2 regions of the Rhizobium sp. SVR5-2C genome follow, and region 2 is predicted to be linked to the other one. Evidence: riboswitches for the same ligand, from Rfam matches in the RefSeq annotation. Region 2 holds a riboswitch; the other holds the start of a gene.

Region 1 (6,115 bases), on a different contig from region 2:
GCGGGCAAGACAACGCTGCTCAAGATGCTGACCGGTCAGCTCTCGCCGGATAGCGGAACCGTGAAGCTCGGAACCAATCTTGAAATCGCAACGCTCGACCAGAAGCGCGAGGACCTCAATCCGGAGGATACGCTTGCGAACTATCTGACCGACGGACGCGGCGAGAACCTGCTGGTGAACGGCGAGCAGCGTCATGTGACCGGCTATATGAAGGAGTTCCTCTTCCAGCCGGAGCAGGCACGCACGCCGATCAAGAACCTGTCCGGCGGTGAGCGTGCGCGGCTGATGCTGGCCCGCATCCTTTCGCGGCCGACCAATCTCTTGATCCTTGACGAGCCGACCAACGATCTCGACATCGAGACGCTGGACCTGCTGCAGGAAATCGTTGCTGGTTTTCCCGGGACCGTCATCCTTGTCAGCCACGACCGCGATTTTCTCGACCGGACAGTGACCTCGACCATTGCGCCCGCCGTTCCCGATGCGCCCGATGGCCGGTGGATCGAATATGCGGGCGGCTATTCCGACATGCTGGCGCAGCGCAAGGGCGCCATGGAGGAGCGGCGCAAGGCGGAGAAAGCCGCAGAGAAGCCGAAGGCCGAGGCGACGCAGGCTGCCGAAGCGCCGAAGGCCAAGGGGAAGCTTTCCTTCAAGCAGAAGTTCGCGCTCGACAACCTGCCGAAGGAGATGACCAAGGCCGAAGCCGAGATTGCCAAGCGTGAAGAGAAGATGGCGGATCCGAACCTCTTCACCAAGGATCCAGCCACCTTCAACAAGCTCGCAGCCGAAATGGAAAAGCTGCGCGACAGCCTGACGAAGATGGAAGAGGAATGGCTTGAGCTCGAGATGCTCAGGGAAGAGCTCGAAGGCTAAGCTCTCACATTTCCTTGATTCGCCGGTAGCCGGCAGCAGGCCTAGAGTTCGCCGCGGCAGCCGGGGATATGCCGATCATGGCGACGAGGAAAAGTTATATGTCTAGAAGGCTCTATTCCGGAATTTTCGCAGTGGCAACCGCCGGTGCAATCACCCTTTGTGCAGCTCAATATAGTCAGGCCGCAGACACGCAGCGTGTCCGCATTCGTGGCTCGATCGAAAGCCTCAGCGGCGATACGCTGATGGTCAAGACGCGCGAGGGCGGCGAACAGAAGATTGCGATGAAAGCCGGCTGGAAAGTCAGCGGCATCAAGCCTGCGTCGGTCGATGACATCAAACCAGGCGACTTCGTCGGCGTCGGCTCCATGCCGAAGAGCAATGGTCCGAACGATGCAGTCCAGGTGCTGATCTTTCCGGCTTCGATGAAGGGCACCGGGGAAGGCGACCGCCCCTGGGACGCGAAACCGAATAGCGACATGACCAATGCAACCGTCAGCAACGCGGTAAAGGCCGTTAACGGCCACACCATCACCCTAGCCTGGCAAGGCAAGGAGAAGACGATCTCCATTCCCGACGGAACGCAGATCGTCACCCTAGCGCCAGCGACCAAGGATGACCTCAAGCCGGGTGCGGGCGTTATCGTTAGCGCGGAGAAGGCATCCGACGGCAGTGTTTCCGCTGGCCAGGTGTCCGTCGGGCTGAGCGGCATTACGCCAATGTAAGCTTCTAGCCTAGAGCACCCGAGCAGGCTTGGCCGGCCTGCCGGCGCCCGCCTTTGGCGGAGCCAAAACTTCCGTCTTCGCAGTGAGCGCCTCCAGATGCAGGACGCGCGGCTGCAAGACTTCCATGTAGATTTCCGACCGGCCGATATAAATGATCGTCATATCGGGCAGGTCGGCCAGCAGGTTCGTCAGCGTCGACTGCCATTCCGGCTCCAGGCCTTCGAGCACTTCGTCGAAAACCACCCAGCGCGGGCGGGCCAGGAGCAGACGGGCGAAGCCGATTGCCTTCTGCTCGTCTGCCTCCAGGGTCTTGTCCCACCGGGCCCGCGTGTCGAGCCGTCCTATGAGGTGGTGGAGACCGGCTTTTTCGAGTGCTGCCTTGACGGCATCGTCCTCGTAGGCCGTTGCCGGTTCAGGGAAGGACAGGGCTTCACGCAGCGTGCCGCCCGGTATATAGGCCACTTCCGGAACGAACAGGATGTCCTTGGCGGGCGGCAGCCCTATCTTGCCGTTGCCGCAGGGCCAGACTCCGGCGAGTGCCTGGAACAGCAGTTTGCGGTTCACGTTGTGATCGCCGTTGATCATGACCTTCTCGCCAGCCTTGATCGTGACATCCTTCTCGCGGACGGCAAAGCCGCCGCAGTAATCGATTTCCTCTCCGAGCTTGGCGGCGATCCTGACGTTCTTGAGGGTCAGCGTATCGGCGTTATCCTGGTAGGCAATGACATTCTTCGGATTGAGCGGCTCGTCCATTCCCTGCAGGGCATAGCGGAAATCAGTCACGCGCATCAGCGTGGCACGCCATTCGGCAATTGGGCCGAAATTGGCGACATACCAGCGCAGTGCCGTGTTCACCTGGTTGAAGGCGCCAACCGACATCATCAGCTCGCCGAAGGTCAGGCTGCCCGAGAAATAGGCCGGAGCCGCGACGATGATCGGTATGACGATGACCAGCCAGCCGTAACCGGCCGAAACCCAGGTCAGGTTGGTGGTCGCCATCGTCAGCCGCTTCAGGATGGCAAGGACCGTAGTGATGTCCGTATTGATCCGTTGCCGTTCGTTTTCCTCGCCGCGGGCGACGGTAATCGCCGGCAGATTCTCGTTCGCATGCATCAGCGAGAAGCGGAGCTCCGCCTCCTTCGAGAAGCGGTCGGCGTTCAGTTTCACCAGTTTCCGGCCGACGATCTGGCTGAGGATGGAGGCGGATGCGGCATAGAAGACCGCAGCCCAGACCATGTAGCCCGGGATTGCAAAGGTGTAGGTGCGGAAATGGAAGACGAAGCCGCTGGAAAGCTCCCAGAGGACACCGATGAAGCTGACAAGCAGGATTGTCGACTGGAGAAGGCCGAGCGTCAGGCCGGTAGTGCTCTCAGCGAGATTGCGGGCGTCTTCATGCAGCCTCTGGTCCGGATTCACGCCGATCAGGCCCGATGACGCGAGGCGCAGCGCACGCTTGCGCTTCAGCCACTGATCCACGAGGTCACGGGTCAGCCCTTCGCGCATATAAAGCGCGGTCATCTGGTTGAGCCATGCCTGGCCGACGTTCAGCAGCAGCAACGAACCGGCAATTAGCGCGAAGACCTGAAGCTGATGAAAGAACTCGCCGACGTCGCGGCGCTGCAAGGAATCGTAGAACGGCGCATTCCAGCGGTTCAAGACGACCTGACCGTAGGCGGTCGCCAGGATCACACCGACCAGAATCAACGCGAGAATCAGAATTTTCCCGCGTACATTGGAATCCCAGAATGCCGAGAACATCAGTTTCAGCCGGTATCCGAGGCTTAAATCGTAACCTACTCTATCCTGCGCTTGAATGCTCGGTCTGCCTTTGACCTCTGTCATTGTGACTTCCTATGCGTACCACAGTCCCTGATTAACATGGTGACGCGTGCTGTCCAGCAACAGATTTTACCAGCCATTAATGCGTGAGTGACCCTAGCTCAAAGTACAGCTTGCGAATTCGGATTGATTCGTGTGTCTGCTAGCGCTATCTAAGAGACCTCGTGGTGATTTGGCCGGCCGGCTTGCAGCCACGTTAAATAAGTCGCTAAAGGGCCGCGTGCGGACCGGTAGCGATTCTTGTCGCCGCCGGTTTTTTATTTGCCGGTACACATTGTTTTGATCGAGTAACCGCAATGCCCATCAAGATCCCCGATACGCTGCCCGCTTTTGAAACCCTCGTTCATGAGGGGGTCCGGGTGATGACGGAAACGGCGGCAATCCGTCAGGATATCCGCCCTCTGCAGATCGGACTTCTCAACCTCATGCCGAACAAGATCAAGACCGAGGTGCAGATCGCGCGGCTGGTCGGCGCTACGCCGCTGCAGGTGGAGCTGTCGCTGGTCCGCATCGGAAATCACAAGGCCAAAAACACCTCGGAAGACCACCTGCTTGCCTTCTATGAGACGTGGGAAGAGGTCAGGCACCGCAAGTTCGACGGCTTCATCATCACCGGCGCGCCGATCGAGACCCTCCCTTACGAGGACGTGACCTACTGGAAGGAGATGCAGCGGATCTTCGACTGGACGGAGACGCACGTCCATTCGACGATGAACGTCTGCTGGGGGGCGATGGCGGCGATCTATCACTTCCACAAGGTTCCGAAATACGAGCTGAAGGAAAAGGCCTTCGGCATCTATCGCCACAAGAACCTGAAATCCTCGTCCGTCTATCTCAACGGCTTCTCGGATAATTTCGAAGTTCCGGTGTCGCGCTGGACCGAAGTGCGGCGCGCGGACATCGATAAATCGGAAAGCCTCGAAATCCTGATGGAATCAGACGAGATGGGCGTCTGTCTCGCACATGAGGAAAGAGGCAAGCGGCTCTATATGTTCAATCATGTAGAATACGATTCGACGTCGCTTTCGGACGAGTACTTCCGCGATGTGAATGCGGGCGTGCCTATCAAGATGCCGCACAATTATTTTCCGCATAACGATCCGTCGCTCCCGCCGCAGAACCGGTGGCGCAGCCACGCCCACCTGCTCTTCGGCAACTGGATCAACGAGATCTACCAGACGACGTCCTATAACCTCGACGAAATAGGGACCAAAATCTGAACGGCGGCCAGTGCCAGGTCGCGGGACGGCGTCGCTTTTTGCATTTCGTGGTTGCGAGCCGCAGCAAATGGATGCAGGTTCGCGGGCCTGAACCCAACAGATTTGCGGATGGCAGACCATGGCTGAAAAGCTCGAACGGGAAGTTTTCGGAACGACGAAGGACGGCGAAACTGTCTACCGCGTCGAGATCAAGGGCGGTGGCCTGACCGCCAAGATCATGACCTGGGGCGCTGTCATTCAAGACCTGCGCCTCGAAGGTCACGACGCCCCGCTGCTTCTGGGGTTCGATAATTTCGCCGACTATCCGGCCTATTCTTCCTATTTCGGCGCCACGCCCGGCCGCTGCGCCAACCGGATCGGCGGCGGCAAGTTCACGCTGGACGGCAAGGCCTATCAGCTGGAACTCAATGAAAAGGGTGTCTCGCATCTGCACGGCGGCAGCGACAACATCGCCAAGCGCAACTGGACGATCGTCGAGCACGATGTCGATCGCGTCGTCTTGAAGATCGTCGATCCGGACGGCCGTGCTGGCTATCCTGGCAACTGCACGGTCCAGGTGACCTACCGGGTGCACGGAAACGGCGAATTCTCGATCGTCTACGAATCGACCACCGATCAGCCGACACTCGCTAATGTCTGCCAGCACGCTTACTTCAATCTCGATGGCCGCGATGATGCGCTCGGACACGACATCATGATCGCTGCCGATCACTATCTCCCGACCGATGACAAGCAGATTCCGACCGGTGAGCTACGCCCCGTCTTCGGCACTGCCTTCGACTTCCGCGAAATGGCGCCGATGAAGCGGTTCGAAGGCGGTGAGCAGGCGCTCTATGATCACAACTTCTGCCTCTCGAAAGAGCGCGCTGCCAAGCGTTCCGTCGCGCTGGCGCGCAGCGTCAATTCGGGCGTCTCGCTGGAGGTGCGGACAACAGAGCCTGGCGTGCAGTTCTATGCCGGCTTCAAGCTCAATGTTGCCGTTCCGGGCCTCGACGGCCACAAATACGGGCCGTTCGCGGGCTTCTGCCTGGAAACCCAGGTCTGGCCGGACGCCATAAATCATCAAGGCTTTCCGAATGCGGTGCTGCGCCCAGGCGAAGTCCTGCGGCAGGAAACCGATTACATCTTCACCAAGAATTGATCATAGATCCCTGATCGCCTTTGAAACCCTCGTGCTTGTCACGAGGGTTTTTTGCTTTCCAGGTTTGGAATTACCTTGAAAATTGGTTCTAAATAGGTTCTATTGCCGACCTATGGATAGAACCAGTCTGGTGACGGAGCTCAATGCCCGCGGTCTGCACGACGAAGCGATGGCAGGCCCGCTTTACAAGCGGCTAGCCCTGGCGCTGACCGGTCTTATCCAGGAAGGCCTTCTTAAACCGGGTGCCGCCCTTCCCGGCGAGCGCGATCTTGCCGAAGCCCTCAAGCTCGGGCGCGTGACGGTGCGAACCGCCTATCGTGATC
Region 2 (6,115 bases):
CGCCATCACGGACGCGACCGCCGGCATCCTCATCGAGCCGGTACAGGGCGAAGGCGGCATCCGCCCGGCGACCAACGAGTTCATGAGGGCGCTGCGCCAGATTTGCGACGAGAAGGGCCTGCTGCTGATCCTGGACGAGGTTCAGACCGGTGTCGGCCGTACGGGCAAGCTGTTTGCCTACGAATGGTCCGGCGTCACACCGGACATCATGGCGGTCGCAAAGGGTATCGGCGGCGGCTTCCCGCTTGGCGCCTGCCTTGCGACGGCGGAGGCAGCCTCCGGCATGAAGGTCGGCACCCACGGCTCCACCTACGGCGGCAATCCGCTTGCGATGGCGGTCGGCAGCGCAGTGCTCGACGTCATTCTTGCCGAGGGCTTCCTTGAGCACGTGCGTGAGGTGGCGCTCGTCTTCCGCCAGGGCCTTGCCTCGCTCAAGGATCGCTATCCGGACGTGATTGAGGATGTGCGCGGCGAGGGCCTGTTGCTTGGGGTCAAGGCAGCGGTTCCATCATCCGAACTGCTGCAGGCTATTCGCGCCGCTCGTCTGCTTGGGGTTCCGGCGGGCGACAACGTTATCCGCCTGCTTCCGCCACTCGTCGTCACGGCGGAGGAGGCTCGCGAAGGGCTTTCTCGCCTCGAGCGTGCTGCAGAAAGCATTCGCGCGCAGAAGACCAAGAAGACGGCTTGAATGGACGGACGCTCCTTGCGGAGCAGACAGGTAAGAACGAAATGGCTTCCCCCAAACACTTTCTCGATCTCTCGGCGGTAACCGCATCCGATCTCAGGGTCATCATGAACGACGCGATCGCGCGTAAGCAGGCTTTCAAGGCCGGAAAGGGCGACAGGCCGCTTGCCGGCAAGATGCTGGCGATGATCTTCGAAAAGCCTTCCACCCGCACCCGCGTATCCTTTGATGTCGGCATGCGCCAGCTCGGCGGCGAGACGCTTTTCCTCTCCGGCACCGAAATGCAGCTCGGCCGCGCCGAGACGATCGGCGATACGGCCAAAGTGCTTTCGCGTTATGTCGACGCGATCATGATCCGCACGACGGAGCACAGCCGCATGCTGGAGCTTGCCGAACATGCGACGGTCCCCGTCATCAATGCGCTGACGGACGATACCCATCCCTGCCAGGTCATGGCCGATGTCATGACATTCGAGGAGCATCGCGGCCCCATCAAGGGCAAGACGGTTGCCTGGACCGGCGACGGCAACAATGTCCTGCATTCCTTGGTCGAAGGTGCCGCCCGCTTCGGCTACCGGATGAACATGGCCGTGCCTCTTGGTTCCGAGCCAAAGGATCACTATCTAAACTGGGCCCGCAACGAGGGTGCCCAGATCGTGCTCGGTCATGACGCCGACCGCGCGGTCGAGGGAGCCGATTGCGTGGTGACCGATACCTGGGTTTCCATGAATCAGGAACATCGGGCCCGTGGTCACAACGTCTTCCAGCCTTATCAGGTCAATCAGGCTTTGATGGCGAAGGCCGGCAAGGATGCATTGTTCATGCATTGCCTGCCCGCCCATCGCGGTGAGGAAGTGACGAACGAGGTGATCGACGGTCCGCAATCCGTCGTCTTCGATGAAGCGGAAAACCGCCTTCATGCGCAGAAGTCGATTCTTGCATGGTGCCTGGGCGCGATCTGAACCATACTACGCGCTGTGCTTGGCCTCATGGCCTCGTGGCTGCGCGAGCGGAAAGGCTTTCTAGTCTGCCGCTCTGACGACTAGGAGTAAGACCATGTCCGATACTGCAAGCGCTCTCGGCGATTTCGACTTCGCCGGCGATGATCACGTTGTTCCGTTTCAGGTAGAGGGCCTCGACGTGCGCGGCCGCGCCGTGCAACTCGGCCCCATGCTGGATGCGATCCTTGAGCGCCACGAATATCCCGCTCCCGTCGCCCGGCTTCTGGCCGAAGTCATCGCGCTGACGGTGCTCCTCGGCACGTCCCTTAAGTTTGAGGGCAAATTCACGGTGCAGACGAAGGGCGATGGCCCGGTCGATCTCCTCGTCGCCGACTTCTCGACGCCGGAGGATGTTCGCGCCTATGCTCGCTTCGATCAGGCTTTGCTCGAAAAGGCAGTCGCCGCAGGCGAGACCGAGCCGGAACAGTTGCTCGGTAAAGGCGTGCTCGCCTTCACGATCGATCAGGGCAAATTCACCCAGCCGTATCAGGGCATCGTGCCGCTCAACGGTACCTCGCTGGAGGATATCGCCGGCACCTATTTCCGTCAGTCGGAACAGATCCCGACGCGTGTCCGTCTGGCTGCTGCCGAACTGTTCGATCGCGACGAGGCGGGCATGCCGCGCCATCGCTGGCGGGCAGGGGGGCTCGTGGCGCAGTTCCTGCCGGAAGCACCTGAGCGGATGCGTCACGCCGACCTCCACGGCGGCGACGGAGACGACGGCGCTCACACTCACAGGGAAGACGACGCCTGGACTGAAGCCCGTTCGCTGGTCGATACTATCGACGCCGATGAACTGACCGACCCGCATGTCGGTACGGAACGGCTGCTCTATCGTCTCTTCCACGAGCGTGGCGTGCGCGTTTTCGGCGCCCGGGAAGTCTTCGACCGGTGCAGCTGTTCGCGCGACAAGATCAAGAATGTGCTGAAGGGTTTCTCGGCGGACGAGATCGATGCCAGCCAGGAAAACGGCGAGATTGCCGTCACCTGCGAATTCTGCTCCAAGACCTATCGTTTTGAGGTTGAAGAAGTCGCAACGGCTGCCGAGTGATCAGTTCAGTACCCTGAGCAGACCGGGAGAATCCAGCGAGAAGGCGGGTATTTCTACGTCGAAAAACTCGCCTGCGTCGGTTTCCATCTGGTAGTGCCCGAACATAAGGCCCGATGGCGTATCCAGTGGACAGCCGGACGAGTATTCGTAGGTGTCGCCAGGTTCCAGCCGGGGTTGCTCACCGACGACGCCTGGACCGGTCACCTCATCCACCACGCCGTTTTGGTCGGTGATGTTCCAGTAACGGTTGATGAGTCTGACGGTCAGGTCCGAATTGTTGCTGATTACGATCCGGTAACCCCACACATAGCGATCGTCGTCCGGGTCGGATTGCTCCTCCAGATAAAAGGGTTCGACGACGACTTCTATATCTCGTGTGTTGGCGCGATACATGCCTTACACCATAGCCAGGATATGTTACCGGTATCTTATACACGGGCTCGACCCGTCACGAAATGATTGGGATCATGCTCAAAGCACGATGATTGCATCTCTTTCGGGCACTAATCCTGTTGTTCAGAGTGCGCTCCCGCACCGGAGCGTGGCTTCGTGGATGTCCTAGGTAAGGCATCCGGCCGGACCGGCAAGGCCCGGCCGTCCCCAAGGCAGGTCAGGATTTAACCTTGGAAAGAGCCTGAGCGAAATCTTCGATCAGGTCGTCCGTATCTTCGATGCCTGCCGACAGGCGCACGGTGCCGGCCGAAATGCCGAGCTCGGCGCGGGCCTCCTCCGAAAGGTTCTTGTGTGTGGTCGTCGCCGGGTGCGTGATCAGGCTGCGCGTATCGCCGAGATTGTTGGAGATCGTCACGACGTCGAGCGCATTCTGCAGGGCGAAAGCCGCCTCCTTGCCGCCCTTCAGCTCGAAGCACACCAGCGTCGAGCCGCCAGACATCTGCTTGGCGATGATATCGGCTTGCGGATGGTCCTTGCGGCCCGGATAGATGACGCGCGCCACCTGCTTCTGCTCCGCCAGGAAATCGGCGATCTTCGACGCATTCTTCGTCTGCTGTGCAACGCGCAGCGGCAGGGTCTCGATGCCCTTCAGCAGCGTCCAGGCGTTGAACGGCGACATTGCCGGGCCGGTGTGGCGGAAGTAGTCGTGCAGGTTCTCGTTGATCCACTCCTTATCGGAAAGGACGACGCCGCCGAGGCAACGGCCCTGACCGTCGATATGTTTGGTGGCCGAATAGACGACGATATGCGCGCCGAGCTCCAGCGGCTTCTGGAAGAGCGGCGTCGCGAAGACGTTGTCCACGACCACTTTCGCGCCGATCTGGTTTGCGAGCTTTGCAACGCCGGCGATATCGACGATTTCGAGCGTCGGGTTGGTCGGGCTTTCCAGGAAGAAGACCTTGGTCTTCTTGGTGATCGCCTTTTCCCAGTTCTCGAGATGGCGGCCATCCACCAGCGTGCATTCGATGCCGTATTTCGGCGCCAGCGTCTCAACGACCCAGCGGCAGGAGCCGAAGAGCGCACGGGCAGCTACGATATGATCGCCGGCCTTCAGCTGGCAGAGGATTGCGGCGGTGACGGCAGCCATGCCGGAGGCCGTGGCGCGGGCATCTTCCGCGCCTTCCAGCGCGCACATGCGCTTCTCGAACATGTCGTTAGTCGGGCTCCCGTAGCGGGCATAGATAAAGCCCTCGGTCTCGCCCTTGAAGCGCGCTTCTGCCGCCTCCGACGTGTCGTAGACGAAGCCCTGCGTCAGATAGATTGCCTCCGACATCTCGCCATATTGCGAGCGCAGCGTTCCGCCGTGAACGAGTTGGGTTGCCGGGCGCCAGGTCTTGCTCATGCCATCACCACTTTCAAACAACAAAAAAACCGGCCGCAAAAGCAGACCGGTTTCATACCCGGTCCTTTTAGCCACTTGTTTAACGTGGCTGCAAGCCGACCGGCCAAATCACCACGGGATAAAGCTGCAATACTGCCGTTAGCTTCTTGCGTCAATTCCCTGTATTTGGTTTTGTCGGCCACGAACTATGGATGGAGCATGATGGCTCGCGAAACTGGAATCTTGGCCGACCGCGCAATTGCCGCCCTGTTTGAGACCGGGCGCCTCACGAGTGAGCGCGAGCTCGATCTTGACCAGATTCAACCCGCCAGCTTGGATCTCCGGTTGGGCAGCAAAGCCTTCCGCGTCCGCGCAAGCTTCATGCCCGGTCCGTCCCACCTCGTTTCCGACAAGCTGGACCGGCTGAGCCTGCATGTCATCGACCTTTCCGAAGGTGCCGTTCTTGAAACCGGGTGCGTCTATATCGTGCCCCTCATGGAACGCCTTGACCTTCCGGCTGAAATGTCGGCCTCGGCGAACCCGAAGAGCTCGACCGGCCGCCTGGATATCTTCACCCGCGTCATTACCGACTACGCGCAGGAATTCGACAAGATCCCTGCCGGTTATTCGGGGCCGCTCTACCTGGAAATCAGCCCGCGTACGTTCCCTGTCGTCGTGCGCCGCGGCTCGCGCCTCTCGCAAATACGCTTCCGGGTTGGCCAGTCCGTTTTGGGAGAGCCGGAACTGCAGGCCCTGCACGATGCAGAAACGCTTGTTGCGAGCGCCAAACCCAACGTTTCCGGCGGCGGTATCGCGCTGTCGATTGACCTGGCAGGCGACAAGGACGGTCTGATCGGTTATCGCGGCAAGCATCACACGGCAGTCGTCGATGTCGACAAGAAAGGCGAGCACGATATCTTCGATTTCTGGGAGCCGCTCTATAGCCGGGGCCGCAATGAACTGATCCTCGATCCGGACGAATTTTACATCCTCGTCTCGCGCGAGGCAGTGCATGTTCCGCCCCACTATGCAGCCGAGATGACGCCCTTCGATCCGCTCGTTGGGGAATTCCGCGTGCATTATGCCGGCTTCTTCGATCCGGGCTTCGGCCATGCGCCGGCCGGCGGAAGGGGCAGCCGCGCGGTTCTCGAGGTGCGCAGCCACGAAGTGCCCTTCATCCTGGAAGACGGCCAGATCGTCGGCCGGCTGGTTTACGAGCACATGCTGGAAAAACCCGAAAGCCTCTATGGTTCCGGGCTGGGATCGAATTATCAGGCGCAGGGCCTGAAGCTCTCGAAGCACTTCCGCATCTGAGCGCTTGATAGCGCTGTTGGAAGGTTCACCTACCCGTTGCGGGTCTTGTCGCTCCGACTAAGCCCGTTTTCGTGACGATGAACAGGGATGCCGGGCTTCCCACGGGGCGAACGGCTCATGACCACGCCGAAGGCGAACAGCGCGAACCCCGAGCAATAAGTCCAGACGAAAATTCGGTCCATGAACCAGGCATGCTGGATCGTGTGCTGCCAGAAAACTATCAGCCACGCCAACAGCACGAGATTGGATCCGGCCAGGAGTGTCGCTTTCGTTCGAAAGGCTTCGCTCGA

The links. Region 2 has a riboswitch for S-adenosylmethionine ahead of ACPYOI_RS12065 (O-succinylhomoserine sulfhydrylase). Riboswitches for the same ligand answer to the same signal wherever they lie in the genome.
Region 1: it holds a riboswitch for S-adenosylmethionine, as region 2 does, so the genes downstream of both, metA (homoserine O-acetyltransferase MetA) here and ACPYOI_RS12065 (O-succinylhomoserine sulfhydrylase) in region 2, are expected to answer to the same signal.

The regions. Positions count from the first base shown of each region.
Region 1 covers NZ_JBNDHT010000025.1:32,549-38,663, forward strand. Annotated here, with positions in the region: gene ACPYOI_RS09875 (ABC-F family ATP-binding cassette domain-containing protein) at 1-870, shown strand, start outside; gene ACPYOI_RS09880 (hypothetical protein) at 969-1,592, shown strand; gene ACPYOI_RS09885 (ABC transporter ATP-binding protein/permease) at 1,602-3,434, opposite strand; SAM riboswitch at 3,586-3,663, shown strand; gene metA (homoserine O-acetyltransferase MetA) at 3,728-4,651, shown strand; gene ACPYOI_RS09895 (aldose epimerase family protein) at 4,770-5,792, shown strand; gene ACPYOI_RS09900 (GntR family transcriptional regulator) at 5,905-6,115, shown strand, end outside.
Region 2 covers NZ_JBNDHT010000033.1:6,922-13,036, reverse strand. Annotated here, with positions in the region: gene ACPYOI_RS12085 (acetylornithine transaminase) at 1-688, shown strand, start outside; gene argF (ornithine carbamoyltransferase) at 730-1,647, shown strand; gene ACPYOI_RS12075 (Hsp33 family molecular chaperone) at 1,742-2,737, shown strand; gene apaG (Co2+/Mg2+ efflux protein ApaG) at 2,738-3,130, opposite strand; gene ACPYOI_RS12065 (O-succinylhomoserine sulfhydrylase) at 3,348-4,532, opposite strand; SAM riboswitch at 4,579-4,657, opposite strand; gene ACPYOI_RS12060 (2'-deoxycytidine 5'-triphosphate deaminase) at 4,731-5,825, shown strand; gene ACPYOI_RS12055 (hypothetical protein) at 5,855-6,115, opposite strand, start outside.